2 regions of the Cloacibacillus evryensis DSM 19522 genome follow, and region 2 is predicted to be linked to the other one. Evidence: riboswitches for the same ligand, from Rfam matches in the RefSeq annotation. Region 2 holds a riboswitch; the other holds the start of a gene.

Region 1 (7,787 bases), 370 kb from region 2:
CCCGCGAGGAAGGCCTCGATGACGGCGTCGACGAATTTCGCGTCGCCCTCGTGGACGTTCTCCATGATCTTATCGAGGCATTCGGCGGCGTGCTGCCTGTCCGTGAGTTCGAGGAACTTGTCCACGGAGGCTTTTCTCGCACGGTAGAGCTTTTCCCCGCCGGGGAACATGTTTTTGAGCGGTTTTTCAAGCGTGTTCGGGTACATGTTGGTGCCGACCGCCCTGTCCCTGCGGAAGGCGAGGTTCTTGAGGCGGTTCTTGAATACTTTTTCTATTTCGCCCTGGACGGCGCCCTTTTTCAGCGCGGAGTACATCCCGCCCTCGCCGTCGACGTCCTGAAGGAGCGCCCAGACGGCCGCGGCGCACTGTGTCGTGAGGCGCTCGACATACCACGAGCCGCCCGCCGGGTCGACGGGCTGGAGCATGTCGAACTCGGTCTGGAGCATTATCTGAATGTTGCGCGCGATGCGTTTCGCGATCTCGCCGCTTGGACGGATGGCGTCGTCGAAGCAGCTGACCTGCATCGAGTCGACACCGCCGACCGCGCCCGAGAATGCCTGGGTCGTCGCCCTCAGTATATTGACATAGGGGTCGTAGACGGTGGAGGTGAAGTGCGAGGTGCGCGCGAAGATGTCTATTTTGCCCCGTCCGTCGGCATCGACGCCGAAGGCTTCGGCGATCTGCGCCCAGACGGTGCGCGCCGCCCTGATGCGGGCGATCTCCATGAAGAAGTTGGTGCCGATGGAAAAGCTGAATTTTATGTGCGGCATGACCGTCTCCGGCTCAAGGCCGCGGTGGCGCATCGCCCTGATGTAGGCGATCGCCGCGCTCATAGCGTAGGCGGTCTCCTGGGTGGCGCTCGCGCCGCCGTTGTGGTAGACGTCGCCGCGCACCAATATCGTCTTGAGCTTGGGGGCGTTTTCCTCCGCCCATTTTATGGCGAGAGCCATCTCATCATAGAATTCGTCGATCGGCAGCGGGAGGTTTCCGCGCTCGGCAAGCTCTCCCAGGGGGTCGGCTCCGACGCAGCCTTTGGCCTCTTTGAGGCTCTCTTTGACGCCGGCGGCCCTGGCCTGAGCCGCGACGAGGGCCAACACGGGAACGGCGGAGGCTCCCGCGTAGATGTGGAGCGGCACCTTCGTAAAATCAAGATCTTTGAGCATCTCGTCCGCGTCGCGGAGCGTCGTCAGCGAAAGTCCCCGGTAGTCGTCTTTAAAGAGCGCCGGGTCGGGATCGCGCCCAAGCTTCGTGCAGTCGTCGAGCTCGAAGTTCAGGATGGTGGCGCCTTTGCGGAGCTCGTTTTTCACGGCCTCGTTCGCCTCTTCAGGCAGCACGTCCGAGGAACTCTGGGCGATCTTCCACGGCTCGGCGATGTAGCCGGAGCTCTTTGTTCCGCGCAGGAACGGAGGTTCTCCGGGCATGCCGCCGATGTTGAGCAGCTCTTCGTTGTCGGCAAGCGTATAGACCGGTTCAAGGGTGATGCCTTCGTAGGTCGGCGTGAACATCCGTTTGTCGAACGGAGCTCCCTTGAGGGCCGCCACCGCTTCGTCGTACCACTGTTCGCGTGTGGGAACGGCAAACTCTTCAAAGGAGACAGGCGGAAATTCGCTCATTTTCACCTCTGTTTCGTTCATATTACAGCTTCCCTTCCAGATAAAGTTTAAGCGGGCAAACAAAAAAGACCGCCTGCGGGCGGTCTTGCAAAAGTTGTCGGCGAGTAGATAAAGGTGTTTCTAAACGCACTCGACGACCCCCGCCCGCGCAGGGATTGCCGCAACCTCTATGCAGACCGGTCTCCTGGCTTCCGTTCATCCTACTTTCCGCGCCTTCCTGAGTCGCCTCAGTGGCATCGCGGTTTCGTCACGGTTACAGTGGCGGGGCCGTTCAGGATTTACACCTGATTCCCGAGCATCTGCATCAATACTACATTCTGCGTTTATGATACGCTTAAAGGGTCTGTTTCGTCAATCTTTTTCTTTTGTCTGACGTTTGTGAATATTTCCGCGTCAATTGCGGGGCGGTTTGCGCGGACCGAGAAAGTTTTGATCCGGCTCTCCGGCCGCCTCATCAAGAAAGCTGAAGTTCTTTGAAAAATCGGCGTTTATACTCGCGGGGATTGCTTAGTTATAATTTATTTTTGTCCGCCATTTTTTTTATATTTACTGTGAGAATATTGTAGAATAGATAGTGCTTAACAGTTGGTGAAAGGATGATAGATAAATGTGCGGAATCATGGGCTATATAGGGGACAGGGATACCACGAAGGTAATACTCGAGGGTCTCGCAAAGCATGAATACCGCGGTTATGACTCGGCGGGCATAGCCGTTATCAAGGATAATAAAATATCGGAGCTCCGCACCATCGGCAGGGTCTCGCAGCTTGCCGAGAGGGTCGCTAAGGAGCATTTCACCGGCGATTTCGGCATCGGCCATACGCGCTGGGCGACGCATGGCGGCGTGACGGAGAACAACGCCCATCCCCACGTTTCGAGCGACCATCGTGTTGTGCTCGTACATAACGGCATCATCGAGAACGCGCGCGAGATACGCGCCGACCTTGAGGCGCACGGGATAAAGTTCCACACCGAGACGGACACCGAGTCGGCGGTGCAGTATCTCGGCTACGTCTACGACGGAGACCCGAAGGCGGCGATCGTGAAGCTGACGAAGCGTATCCGCGGCGCTTTCGCGCTCGTCATCATGTTTTATGACAAGCCGAACGAGATATGGGTGGCCCGCAAAGGCTCCCCTCTCGTCGTCGGCCGCGCGGAGAATGAGGGGTTCTGCGCCTCCGATCCGACCGCGCTGCTGGAATATACGCGCGACGTCTGGTTCATGGACGACGACGAGATGGCGCAGATAACGAAAGAGGGCTGCAAGTTTTTTGACTTTAGCGGCGCCGAGCACGATAAGGCGTCGATGCACCTGGACTGGGACGCGGCGATGACCAACCGCGGCGCTTATCCGCACTTCATGCTCAAGGAGATACACGAGCAGCCCGAAGTGGTGGCGCACACGCTCCTGGGGCGCGTGGCGGGAGAGAGCGTCGACCTCAGCAAGGAGCTTGGCTGGACGGCGGAAGAGGCCGCGAAATGGAAGAAGATACACTTTATCGCCTGCGGCACCTCGCACTACGCGACGGTCGTCGCGGCGCGTATCATGGAGACTCTCGGCCGGTTTGAGATACGCACCGAGGTAGCCTCCGAGTACCGCTACCGGAATATCCCGATAGACGACGAGACGCTCGCCGTATTCGTCTCCCAGTCGGGAGAGACGGCGGACACGCTGCACGCGGCGCGCCTCGCGAAGGAGCACGGCGCGAAGTGCCTTGTGATCACCAATGTGCGCGGCTCGACGATACACCGCGAGGTGGGGGAGGCGCTCGTCACTCCCGCCGGCCCGGAGATCGGCGTCGCGGCGACTAAGACCTTTATGGCGCAGATGACGGTGCTGACGCTGCTTGGCCTCTATCTCGCGAAGCTCCGCGGCGATTTGAAGCCCGAAACGGAGAAACGCCTCACCTCGGCGCTGATGGATATCCCCGGCAAGCTCGCCACCGTGCTTTCGCACGAGAAGGATATCGAGGCGCTGGCGCGTGATTTCGCCGACGCGCGCGGTTTCTTCTTCATCGGCCGCGGCCTTGCCTACCCGCCAGCACTTGAGGGGGCGCTCAAGCTGAAGGAGATATCGTACCTCCACGCGGAGGCGTATCCCGCCGGCGAGATGAAGCACGGACCGATCGCGCTCCTGGACAAGGAACTGCCGGTCGTCGCGCTCGTTCCGAAGAACGATTTGTGGGAGAAGACTATCTCCAATATCGAGGAGTCGATGGCGCGCAAATCCCCGATCATCGCGATCGCCACGGAGGGCGACGGCGAGATCGGCCACTATACGAAGCACGTCATCTTTACGCCGGAGACGGAGCCGGAGCTCTTCCCCTTTGTCGCGATAATCCCGCTCCAGCTCTTCGCCTACTATATCGCGCGGCAGCGCGGCTGCGACATCGATATGCCGCGAAACCTCGCCAAGAGCGTCACAGTCGAGTAATTTTAAGAAGTTTGAAGGAAGGCAGGCGGAGCTCTTCCGCCTGTTATTTTTTAGGCAGGCTGATAATCAATGATAAATAAAAAAATAGTGATCCTCATGATCCTTGCCGCGGTGCTTTTTGCCGGCATCCCCTTTATCGTGGGGGCCTTGTCCGGCGGGAGGGAGGTCCCTCTGCTTGAGCAGGCGCGGGAGTATATTTCCGCGGGAAGCAGCGCCGAGTTCATCGCGCATTTTTCCGCCTTCACCGGCCTCGCCTACTGGCTTTTCTCCGGCAGTTGGGATTTCTTCTGGGAGTTTGACGATGAGGGCTTGTGGGATTTCCTCTTCGACCTCTTCCATCACGGGCCGGAGAAGTATAAGTTTGAAAGAGACGCCCCCGGCACCTTCTCGATATGAGCGCCTACACCTACATCCTGCGCTGCGCCGACGGCACCCTCTACACCGGCTGGACGAACGACCTGGAAAGGCGGCTGCGGGCCCACAACGCCGGCAGAGGGGCCCGCTACACGCGGCCCCGCCTTCCTGTGGAGCTGTTTTATTATGAGAGTTATGAGACGAAAGAGGAGGCGATGTCGCGCGAGGCCTTTATAAAAAAGATGCCGCGGCGCGCCAAGCTGCTCTTAAAGATACGTAAAATTTCCGACAAAACTACTTGCGAATCTCAACTACAGGGGATACAATAGCAAAGTTTCGGAAAGAAATGTCAAGGAATAAAACTTTTGGCAATCTGTTAAAGAGGTGTTTTCAATGAAAGGTCGCACAGATATCGTTCTGGGAGTACAGTGGGGAGACGAGGGCAAGGGGCGCGTCGTCGACGTGCTGGCCGCGCGGGCCGGCGTCGTCGTCCGCTATCAGGGCGGAGCCAACGCGGGACATACCGTTATCGTGGGTAATGAGAAATATGTCTTCCATCTGCTGCCCTCCGGCATCCTCTATCCCGGCAAGACCTGTGTGATAGGAAACGGCGTGGTGCTGGACCCCGAGACGCTCTTTGAAGAGCTCGACGATCTCGCGTCGCGCGGCAAGAGGCTTGCGCGCCTTGTCGTGAGCCACGGCACGCACATCGTCATGCCGTACCACAAGATGATCGACAGGCTGGCCGAGGGAGCGCGGTGCGAAGGGACGAAGATCGGCACCACGGGACGCGGCATCGGTCCATGCTACGCCGATAAGTACGAACGCATCGGCATCCGCGCCGAAGATCTTGTCAACCCGGAGATACTTAAAGACAAGCTGGAGCGCACGCTCAAGATAAAGAACGACATCCTGACTAAGATATACGGAGCCGAGCCGCTCGACTTTGAAGAGATATATGACAGAGCCCTCAAGTGGGGCGAACGGCTCTCGCCGATGCTCGGGGAATCCTTCCTTGAAATATACGACGCCGTCCGCGCGGGCGAGAACGTCCTTTTTGAGGGAGCGCAGGCTACGCTGCTTGACGTGGACTACGGGACATATCCCTTTGTCACAAGTTCGAGCCCCTGCGCGGGCGGAGCCTGTACGGGAGCGGGGATCGGGCCGTCGCGCATCGACCGCGCGATCGGCGTCGCCAAAGCCTACTGCACCCGTGTAGGCGAGGGCCCCTTTCCGACGGAGGAGCTTGGAGAGACCGGAGAGCTGCTCCGCTCAAAGGGCGGAGAGTTCGGGGCGACCACGGGACGTCCGCGCCGCTGCGGTTGGTGCGACCTCGTCGCCGTGGATTACGCGGTGAAGGTCAACGGCCTTGACGGTATCGCCCTCACCAAGCTCGACGTCCTTGACGGCTTTGACGAGATAAAGATATGCACGGCCTACGAAATAGAGGGCGAGGCGCGGAAGCATTTCCCGAGCAGCTGCGCCGAGCTTGCAAAGGCGAAACCCATATACGAGACGCTGCCGGGCTGGAAGAGCGACATCTCGCGGTGCCGCCGTTTTGAGGAGCTGCCGAAGGAGGCGCAGGATTATGTGCGCTTCATTGAGGAGCGCGTGAAAGCTCCGATACTCCTCATCGGCGTAGGAGCCGGACGCGAGGACACGATCGAGCGCGGGATATAGAGCTCCGCTCAAACAGGCTGATACCAGGACATAAGACGGCGCGGCTATTCATAAGGGATAGTCCGCGCCGTCTTTTAGGGAGCCGCTGATTATATGCACCATCTGATGTGACTACTAGCTTCAATGACGGGAATCACAGATTCCCTATTTCAGCTACGCGTCACAGGCAGCCCCCGACCGTGGCTCCAACGTATGCAAATACGCCTGATGGGACTACCAGCCGATTCGCACAAATCAGAGAGTCACTGATTTGGCTCTCTGGCCGTCCGCCCCGCTCGGGGACTGCCTGTTTAGCGGCTGGCACATCTGATGGACAAGCCGGCCGATTCGCACGAAATCAAAGATTTCGGCTCTCTGGCCGTAATCAGCGGACGATATGTCAGGTTTTATGTAACAAAGTGAATTAATCAGATACAGTCCTATTTATGCGCGGCCGGTTCCGCCGCGATCTTTTTTGCCGCTCCGGCCTTCTTGCGTTTCTCCGCCTTATGTATCCTGAAGAGCGCCCAGCCGAAAAAGCCGAATATCGTTCCCAGCCAAAGCGCCATGTTAATGTACCACATTCCCGCACCTCTCCTTTGTATCTTTACCGATCAAAATGTAGCTCTTACGGCAGAAGAATATATCATAAAAATACCGAAGGCGGCGTAGTGGTTTATAACAAAAAAACGGCCGCTCAGGCGGCCGTTTCGTATATGGGAACTGGGAACGGGGAGATAGAGGCTGTTGTTAAACGACGTTCGGTTCGACGATCATTTCGCCGCGTTCGAAGCGCTTGTAGTCCATGATCGTCGGGTCGAAGGGCGGTTTCTCGCCGTTGAGCAGCGCGGTCATGATCTGTCCTGCTACCGGGCCGAGCATGAAGCCGTGGCCTGAGAAGCCGGTCGCGAGCCAGAAGCCGGGGATCTCGGTCTTGCCGAGGACCGGCGCCGCGTCGGGGGTCATCTCATAGCGTCCGGCCCACTGACGGACCACGCGGATGTTCTTCGCGCGCGGCAGGAGCTTGAGAATGGTCTTCGCGATCGAGGCGGGCGACGTCACGGTAGAGGTGTAGTCGATGCCGGGCTGGTCATGGACGGGGCTTTCTCCGGCGATGATCGATCCGTGCGGACGCTGCTGGATATAGTAGTTGCCGCTGAAGCTCATGAGCATCGGCGGGCAGACGCCCGGGTCCACCGGCTCGGTGATGATGATCTCGTGGCGCTCGGGGCGCACCGGGATATTGAGTCCGACCATGTTGCCGATCTCGGCGGCCCATGATCCGGCGCAGTTGACGACGCATTCGGTCTCGATCGTGCCGCGGTTCGTCTTGACGCCGGTGATTTTGCCGTCTTTCATGTCGATGCCGGTGACTTCGGTGAACTTATGGAACTTCGCGCCGCAGCGTTTGGCCGCTTCCTGGAAGGCGAAAGTTGTAAGGAAGGGGTCGGCGTGGCCGTCGCGCTGGTAGAAGGTGAAGCCGAGCGCGTCGTCGACCGCGACGCCGGGGCAGATTTCCTGCGCGCGTTTCTTGTCCTCAAATATTTCGGAGTTGATGCCGAGCTTGTGCTGGAGCACGACATTCTTTTTGAATTGCTCCCACTCGTGTTCCTGATAGGCGACCAGCAGATATCCGCCCTGGTTCAGCCCCGTGGGCAGGCCGAGCTCTTCGTCAAGCTGTTCAAATGTCTCGAGGCAGCGCAGCGCCATCAGGCAGTTCAGCTCCA
Region 2 (7,787 bases):
GAGTATCGCGTTCGTGATGATGCCCGCGAGGACGATATAGGCCGCGCCGCCTCCGCTGCGCGCCGCGATGGCGCTTACGAGCCAAAGAGAGGCCAGCGCTCCCGCGAAGGCCAGCGGCGTCACCGCGAACGAACCGAAGAAAAAGCCGAGAGCGCCGCCGAAGGCCGCGCCCGCCGCGATCCCGAGCGTGTATGGTTCGGCGAGCGGGTTCGTCAGCAGCCCCTGCAGGACGGCGCCCGCCACCGCGAGCAGCCCGCCCGTTCCGACGGCGGCGAGAAAGCGCGGCAGCCGGACGCTGCGGACGACGAGAGCCTCGGGCGAGGCGCGCGAGGCTTCGTCTAAAAACGGATTCAAAAGCGCCGCGACGCGGGCGGCGGGAATATCCCACTCGCCCGCGCCGAGCCGCCATAGCGCGGCGATGAGCAAGAGCAGGGAGAGCAGCGCCGCGAGGCGCAGCCGTTTGACGAAAAGCCGCCGCCTATGCTCCGAGAGTTCCGCCGCGCCGGTCATCCTTATTTCATCATATCCTTGATCTTGGAGACGTATACGCGGGCCATATCCGCGTCTTCGCCGAGTCCGACGAGGAAGGTCCTGACGTCCTTGTATCCGGCCGCTTTAAGCTGGCTGTACCATGATTCGGGATCGTCCTTGTCGGCGAGGTCGTTGTTCGCGTGATCGCCGGCGACGATCATCAGCGGCGAGAGGACGAGCGTCTTCACGCTCTTGTCATGCTTGAGGCGCGCGATCACGTCCTCGATCATCGGAGCCGCCTCGACCGTGCCGAGGGCGAAGCGTCCGGGGGCCTTCTTATCGAGCGAGAGCTGGAGCTGGCTGTACATCGCGTTTGCCGCGTGGTGCGGCGTGCCGTGGCCCATGAGGACGATCACGGTGTTCTTCTTCGCGAGATCCTTCGCGAAACGCTTGATGAGGATGTCGGCCATCAGGTCGCAGTCGGCGGCTGACGAGAGGTAGGGGCTGCCGAGCTTCAAGTCTCTGAATTCATACTTGCCCTTTACCGCGGCAAAGCCGTTCACGAGGCCCGCGATGTCGTCATATTCTTCGCCGGGGATGATGTGCATCGGCATCACATAGACATGGGTGAAGCCTTCGTCGTTCATCTGCGCGAGAGCGGAGGTCGGCGTCGGGATATTGAGGTTCTGTTCCTTCGCGATCTTCCGGCGGATGATGTTCGACGTGTAGGCGAGGCGCACCTCCGTGTCGGGGAATGCCTTTTTCGTCGAGTCGACGAGGTTGTCGATCGCCTTTTTCGCCTCCGGCATCGAGGTGCCGAAGGCGACGACGAGGATGCCCTTCTTGTCGGGCTTGTCCTTCGGGGCCGCGGCGAAGGCCGTGCCGGACATTACCAGTGTGAGCATTACGAGAGCTATTACAAACGATTTCATGAGAAATATTTCCATCCTTTCGATCATCGCCAATCCAGAAAAATTCTGGGTCCAATAAAAAATGACCCGGAAGCGATCCTCCGAGTCATTACCCTGTCAGCTTATGGCAAGCTGTAACAAATGCCGCGAAGACGTTTGCCCGCGCAAACAGACCCCCTTCCCTAAACCTTTCCTCAGCAGATTTCCTGACTTCCCTTCATCCTGACAGCGCGCCTTCCCGGAAAAATTCCAGTGGCTTCTTTGCGCTTTCGTCCGAGCTACAGTGGCGGGGCCGCACCGGCATTGGAAAGATCCGCACCGGTTTCCCTTACTGAGAAAGATAATATTCGATTTTCGGTCATTATAGCAGATGGCCGCCGTGTGCGACAGGTAGTTTTTGTGCCGCCGGGGCAATTTAATCCTCCTGCGCAAAGAGAAAATCAGGGGCCGTGCTCCATAACGCCGCCGAACCGTCCGTCTTAAAGTCAAGGACGTACATGCCGCCGTTCGGTATCCGCCACTCGCCGTGCGGGATATTCCTGTCGGCGAAGCGGTGCAGGAGCGCGCGCATCACGTTGCCGTGCATCGTGCCGGCCGCCGTTGAAACTCCCGCCGCGCGGCAGCGCGAAAGCAGCGCCTCGAAGCCGGCGCAGACGCGCTCCGTGAAACCGTTGAAGCTCTCGCCGCCCTCTACCGGCCTGTCCGGGGCCGCGAGCCAGGCGGTGTAGTTCGGATCGTCGTCGAGGTTTGTGTAGGGCCTGCCCTCAAGGACGCCGAGCGAACATTCGGAGAGAGCGGCGGGAAGATAATCGGCCTCGCGTCCGTAGATCAGCTCAAGCGACTGCGTGCAGCGGGCGAGCGGCGATGAAAAGTATAACTCCGCGCGCGGATATGCGAAACGCGCGCATATCGCCCGCTGTTCGGCGACGCCGCGCGGCGAGAGGGGGACATCGCGCTGTCCCGTCCAGACGTTCTCCGCGTTCGCGAGAGACAGCGCGTGGCGGATGAGACAGATCCTCACCGGTAGTCCCTCAGCGCGTCGGTCAGCAGGTCGTCTTCCTCTCTCGTCCGTGCCGCGATGCGCACGAACTTTCCCTCAAGTCCGGGAAAATTTCTCGTGTGGCGCACGACGAGGGCGCGTTCGAGCAAAAAGCGGATGAGCTTCTCGTCGTTATCCGTCCGCGCCAGAAAATAGTTGACGCAGGTCGGCAGCGTCGCGAAGCCCGCGCCGTTTACCGCGGAGATGAGCCGCGGCATCTCCGCCGCGTAATAATCCCGCGTGCGGCGCAGAAGAGCGTCGTCCGCGAGGAAGAAAAGCGCCGCCTGCTGCGCGAGGCCGCTGACGCTCCAGCTCGGCTGCCGTTTTTTCAGCCTCTCCGTCACCGAGGCGTCGGCGAGGATATAGCCGATGCGCGCGCCGCAGAGGTTGTAGGTCTTGGTGAGCGAGCGCAGCCGTATGACGTTGGGGTGGGGCCGGTATGGGAGCGGCTCCTCTTCGGTCCAGATAAAATCGCGGTAGGCTTCGTCGACGATGAAGAGCGTCCGCGGATGGCTGGCCGCGATCTCGTCAAGTTCGGCGTCCGGTATGAAGCTCCCCGTCGGGTTGCAGGGATTGCAGAGCCAGACAGATCCCCCTTGCGGCAGCTTTGCGGCGCGGAGGTCAAAGATGTTGCAGGGGGCCGCGCCAAAATTTTCAAGCGCGCGCAGATACTCGCCGTAAGTTGGCTGGAGAATAAGATTCTTCCTATCCTTTTCATAAGAGGCGATAAGATAGATCGATTCGTTGGAGCCGCTTGTCACGAGGATATCTTCCGGCGCGGCCCCCGTCGTCTTTGAAAGAAACGCGCGCAGCGCGGCACAGTCGTCGTCGGGATAATCTTCGAGCGCCGCGCGCAGGTCGGGCGAAAAGCCCCCGCGCTGCGCCACCGCGTTCGTGTTGGTGCTGAAATCGAAGACCCTCTCCGGCATCGGGATGCCGAACTGTTGATATAATTTTTCGGGATTTGCGCCGTGCGGCCGGAATTCCATCGTCAAACAAACCTTTCTGTCGCAAAGATCAGCACGGCGCAGAGCGCCGCGGAAACATCCATAATGTAGTGAGCCCGCAGGATGTCGTTCGGTTCCGGTTCGCGCAGATCGTCGCCGAGCGTCGGACGCGCCTCCCATTCGCCGCCGTAAAAGGCGCCGCCGCCGAGGCGGATGCCGAGCAATCCCGCGAAGACGCTCTCGCCGTGGGCGCTGTTCGGGCTCTTATGGTTCAGCCTGTCGCGCAGGAAGACGCGCCAGGCGCGGCGGTAATCCATATTGGCGAGCGCTCCCGCGCCGACGGCGATCAGCGCGCCGAGGCGCGCGGGGATGAAGTTCAGGAGGTCGTCGAGCTTCGCCGCCGCCCAGCCGAAATCACGATACCGTTCGTCGTCGTAGCCGACCATCGAATCCATCGTGGAGGCCGCCTTGAAGAGCCAGGCGAATATCGCGGCATGTCCGAAGAAGGAGCCGACCGTCATCCAGAAGAGCACGGAGACGACTCCGTCGATATAGCTCTCGGCGATGGTCTCCACCGCCGCGCGCGTGACGCCCGCCGCGTCAAGCCGTTCCGTGTCGCGCCCGACGATGCGTCCGACCTGCCTGCGCGCGCGTTCGAGATCGCCCGCCGCGAGCGCGCGCGCCACCGGCAGCGACTCGTCCTTGAGCGACTTGAAGGCGATCGCCGCGTATAACAGATATATGAGGAAAGCTGTCTGCGCCCATTTGCCGATCAGCCCCGTGACGATCATTCCCGCCGCGACGGCGGCGGCGACGGTGAAAAGCACCGCCGCGCAGAAAATTACGCCGCGGCGCTTTCCGTCGGAGGGCGAATAAAAAATTTTTTCATAGAAGGTTATCAGCCGTCCCACCAATACCACGGGATGCGTCGGCCATTTGGGGTCCCCAAAAAGGGCGTCCAGCAAAAGTGCCGCCAAAATCTGCATAGCTATTCCTCCCGGTTCGCGACGCTTCAAGCGCCGCATTTTGATATTCTACAGCCAATATTACAACACGGGGATAAAATTTTTGCAAAAGCGCCTCCGGCGGAATAACGGTAAAAAACGACGAAGTATTGCGAATTTGATTTTATATGTGGCGAAAATAAAAAATGGTGGTATAGTTTTTCCCATGATTATAGACTTTCACACTCACGTTTTTCCCCATAAGATCGCCGATGCGGCGATGACGAAGCTTCAGCATCAGTGCGGCGTTCCCTATTACGCCCCGGCCACGGCGGAATCTCTTGTCAAGACGATGGACGCGTGCGGCGTGGACAAAAGCGTCGTGCTCAATATCGTGACGAAGGAGACCCAACATGAAGACGTCCTCTCTTTTGCAAAGGAGATCGATTCGGAGAGGCTGATATCTTTCGGTTCTGTGATGCCCGGCTCGGAATACGCCCTTGAATATGTCTGGAAGATCTCCGACGAGGGACTTAAGGGCATGAAGCTGCATCCGCCGCTGCAGCGCATCGACGTGGACGATAAGAGGCTTTTTCCCGTTTACGACCTGGCGCGCGCGCTCAACCTCGTCGTGATATTCCATGCGGGGTGGGACGCGACATACCGTGATGAGATGCGGGCCTCGGTCGAAATGACGATCAACGTCGTGAACAACTTTCCCGGACTGAAGCTCGTCGCCGCGCACATGGGCGGACTGCGCATCGCGCGCGACGTATTCGACCGCCTCGCGGGAAAATACGAGCTTTACTTTGACACGGCCTACGCCGCCGATCCCTGGCTCGATAAAGGGATGTTCCGCGACATCATCCGCCGCCACGGCGCTGAGCATATCCTTCTGGGCAGCGACTATCCCTGGCATCTGCCCTCGATGGAGATCGATCTGATAAAGAGCCTCGATATCGGCGAAGAGGAAAAGAAGATGATCCTTGGAGAGAACGCCGCCAGACTGCTGGGGCTGTAGGCACAAAACAGGCGGAGCCCGGTTTATCCGCTGTCAGCCTATTGAAACTCCCGCCCCGCAAGGGGCGGCCTTTCGCCTTACTTCCCCGCCAAAATCTGTTCCGCGAGCTCCCTTACGGCTGCCTTGATGTTGAATTCGCCGCCGTTTGCGCCGACGCAGCCGGGACAGCCGCCGCGGCAGCCGCAGGAGTTCATCACGCCGAGCGCCGTTTTGACGAGCTCGTTCTTTATCTCGAAGGTCCCCTCCGCGAGGCCGACGCCTCCGGGGATGTTGTCTATTATATAGATTGCCGCGCGCCGCAGCTGCGGGTCTTTGAGGCGGCTCGTCACGAGGATGTCCGCGCGGTCGCACATGAGGAAGAGCGGCGCGGTATTGCGTATCAGGTGCTCCAGCCCCTCCATCGCGAGTTTGAGTTCCGCGTCCTCCTGGCGGCACCGCGGCATCATCAGCCAGCAGGCGGTGGTGTGCATCTGTTCCTCCGGCAGGCTTATCTGCCCGAAGCCGGCGTTCTCGTGCGTAGCGAGCTTTATCTTCTTGAAGATCGTCGGCGTCAGCGTCACCACCACCTCGCCCCAGCCGTAATTGCCCTCCGTCTCGAAGTCGTCGGTGATGTTTATGCGCAGCGAGGCGTCGCCGTCTGTGTAATAATCGGCGGCGATCTCCCGGATGAAGCACTGCATCTTCTCCGTGTCGAGCGATTCGACGATGTACGACTTGCCGCCGTGGAAGTAGATGGCGTCGGGGAAGATCAGCGTCGGCGCGGAGCGGCGGTCCATCGTGCCGATGACGACGGGCTTTGTCTCGACGGTGATATCCGTTATCGTGTAGTTTTCCCCCGTGGCGCTGCGCAGGGAGAGCCCGGCGGCCGGGTAGGAGTCGGCCTGCCAGTAGTAGCGTTCCTCGTCCGCCTCGCTCACGCGGTGCAGCACCTCGTGATCCGCGAGATAGTCGAGGATGGCGTCCACCTCCTGCCCGCCGAACTTCTCTCCGGCATGGAAGGGCAGCTCGAAGGCGGAGCACTTGACATGGCTCACCTGTATATATGGATTGCAGGGGTCGATGCGGGCCCTCTCCGTCGGCGCGCCGTAAAACCATTCGGGACGCGAGGCGAGGAACTGGTCGAGCGGGTCCGCCGAGGCGACCATTACCGCGGCGGAGATCGCGCCGCGCCGTCCCGCGCGCCCGATCTGCTGCCAGGCGGAGGCGATGCTTCCGGGGTAGCCGTGCAGCACGGCGAGGGCGAGGGAGCCGATGTCGATGCCGAGTTCGAGCGCGTTCGTGCTGACGACGCCGCGCAGCCCGCCGCTGCGCAGGTCGTGCTCGATCCTGCGGCGTTCCTTCGGCAGATAGCCGCCGCGGTAGCCCATGATCATCATCGGGTCCGCGCCGCGCTTGGCGAGGTCGGCGCGGATCGATTTGAGCAGCAGCTCCACATTGAGGCGCGAGCGCGTGAAGACGATCGTGCTGATGCCGGAGGAAAGCGCCTCGGAGGCGATGCGTGAGGTCTCGAAGAGCGAGGAGCGCCGCATCCCCGTCTTCCAGTCTATGACGGGCGGGTTGTAGATGATGATCTCCTTCTCCGAAGCCGGCGCGCCGCTCTCCGTGATCAGCTTTACGGAGCGCCCGATCAGCCCCTGCGCGTGCTCGTCGGGGTTTGCGATCGTCGCGGAGCAGCAGATGAAGGTCGGATGCGAGCCGTAGAACTCGCAGATGCGCGCGAGGCGGGAAAAGAGGTTCGCCAGGTGCGAGCCGAAGACGCCGCGGTAGGTGTGCAGCTCGTCGACGACGATATATTTGAGGTTGCGGAAATAGTCGGACCACTTTGTGTGGTGCGGCAGAATTCCGGAATTGAGCATGTCGGGGTTCGTGATGACGATGTGCCCCTCGCTGCGCGCCTGCCGCCGTTTGACGGGGTCCGTGTCGCCGTCGTAGACGAAGCCGTGTATCCCGCCGTCGGCGAAGGCGGCGAGCTCCCCAAGCTCCGCGAGCTGGTCCTGCGCGAGCGCCTTCGTCGGAAAGAGATAGAGGGCGCGCGCGCTGGGGTCCAGCAGGATCGCGTGCATGACGGGCAGGTTGTAGCAGAGAGTCTTGCCCGAAGCGGTCGGCGTCGCGATGACGCAGTCGACCCCCGCAAGCGCGCACTCCCCCGCCGCGCTCTGGTGCGAATAGAGCGCCTCCACGCCGCGTTTCTTCAGCGCGTTCACGATCCTCTCGTCAAGCGCGCCGAAGCTCCCGAAGGCGGCGGGGCGCGCGGGCAGCTTCTTTATCGCGGGGGCCTTGCCGCCGAGGTCGGCGATCCAGCGCACGAGCGCCTCTATCGAGGGTTCTTTTTTTGCGAAATAGTTATTCAACATGATCCGGTTTGATTCTGCCTTATAGTAAAAAATTTTTTCTTGTATGTGGAAGAGTCCGTGACCGAGACGCTGCAGTTCAGCCACGAAAGCTTCTTTCTGA

What was found. Region 2 has a riboswitch for cobalamin ahead of CLOEV_RS00495 (sirohydrochlorin cobaltochelatase). Riboswitches for the same ligand answer to the same signal wherever they lie in the genome.
Region 1: another riboswitch for cobalamin. It lies ahead of CLOEV_RS02020 (methylmalonyl-CoA mutase family protein); the one in region 2 lies ahead of CLOEV_RS00495 (sirohydrochlorin cobaltochelatase).

What each region holds. Positions count from the first base shown of each region.
Region 1 is NZ_KK073872.1:483,803-491,589, forward strand. It holds gene CLOEV_RS02020 (methylmalonyl-CoA mutase family protein) at 1-1,634, opposite strand, end outside; cobalamin riboswitch at 1,771-1,931, opposite strand; gene glmS (glutamine--fructose-6-phosphate transaminase (isomerizing)) at 2,221-4,047, shown strand; gene CLOEV_RS02030 (hypothetical protein) at 4,117-4,443, shown strand; gene CLOEV_RS02035 (GIY-YIG nuclease family protein) at 4,440-4,730, shown strand; gene CLOEV_RS02040 (adenylosuccinate synthase) at 4,795-6,081, shown strand; gene CLOEV_RS17035 (hypothetical protein) at 6,501-6,644, opposite strand; gene CLOEV_RS02045 (NAD(P)/FAD-dependent oxidoreductase) at 6,811-7,787, opposite strand, start outside.
Region 2 is NZ_KK073872.1:117,089-124,875, forward strand. It holds gene CLOEV_RS00490 (FecCD family ABC transporter permease) at 1-510, opposite strand, end outside; gene CLOEV_RS00495 (sirohydrochlorin cobaltochelatase) at 513-1,403, opposite strand; cobalamin riboswitch at 1,562-1,733, opposite strand; gene CLOEV_RS00500 (histidine phosphatase family protein) at 1,798-2,403, opposite strand; gene CLOEV_RS00505 (pyridoxal phosphate-dependent aminotransferase) at 2,400-3,410, opposite strand; gene cbiB (adenosylcobinamide-phosphate synthase CbiB) at 3,413-4,354, opposite strand; gene CLOEV_RS00515 (amidohydrolase family protein) at 4,539-5,333, shown strand; gene CLOEV_RS00520 (DEAD/DEAH box helicase) at 5,411-7,687, opposite strand; gene CLOEV_RS00525 (DUF6661 family protein) at 7,681-7,787, opposite strand, start outside.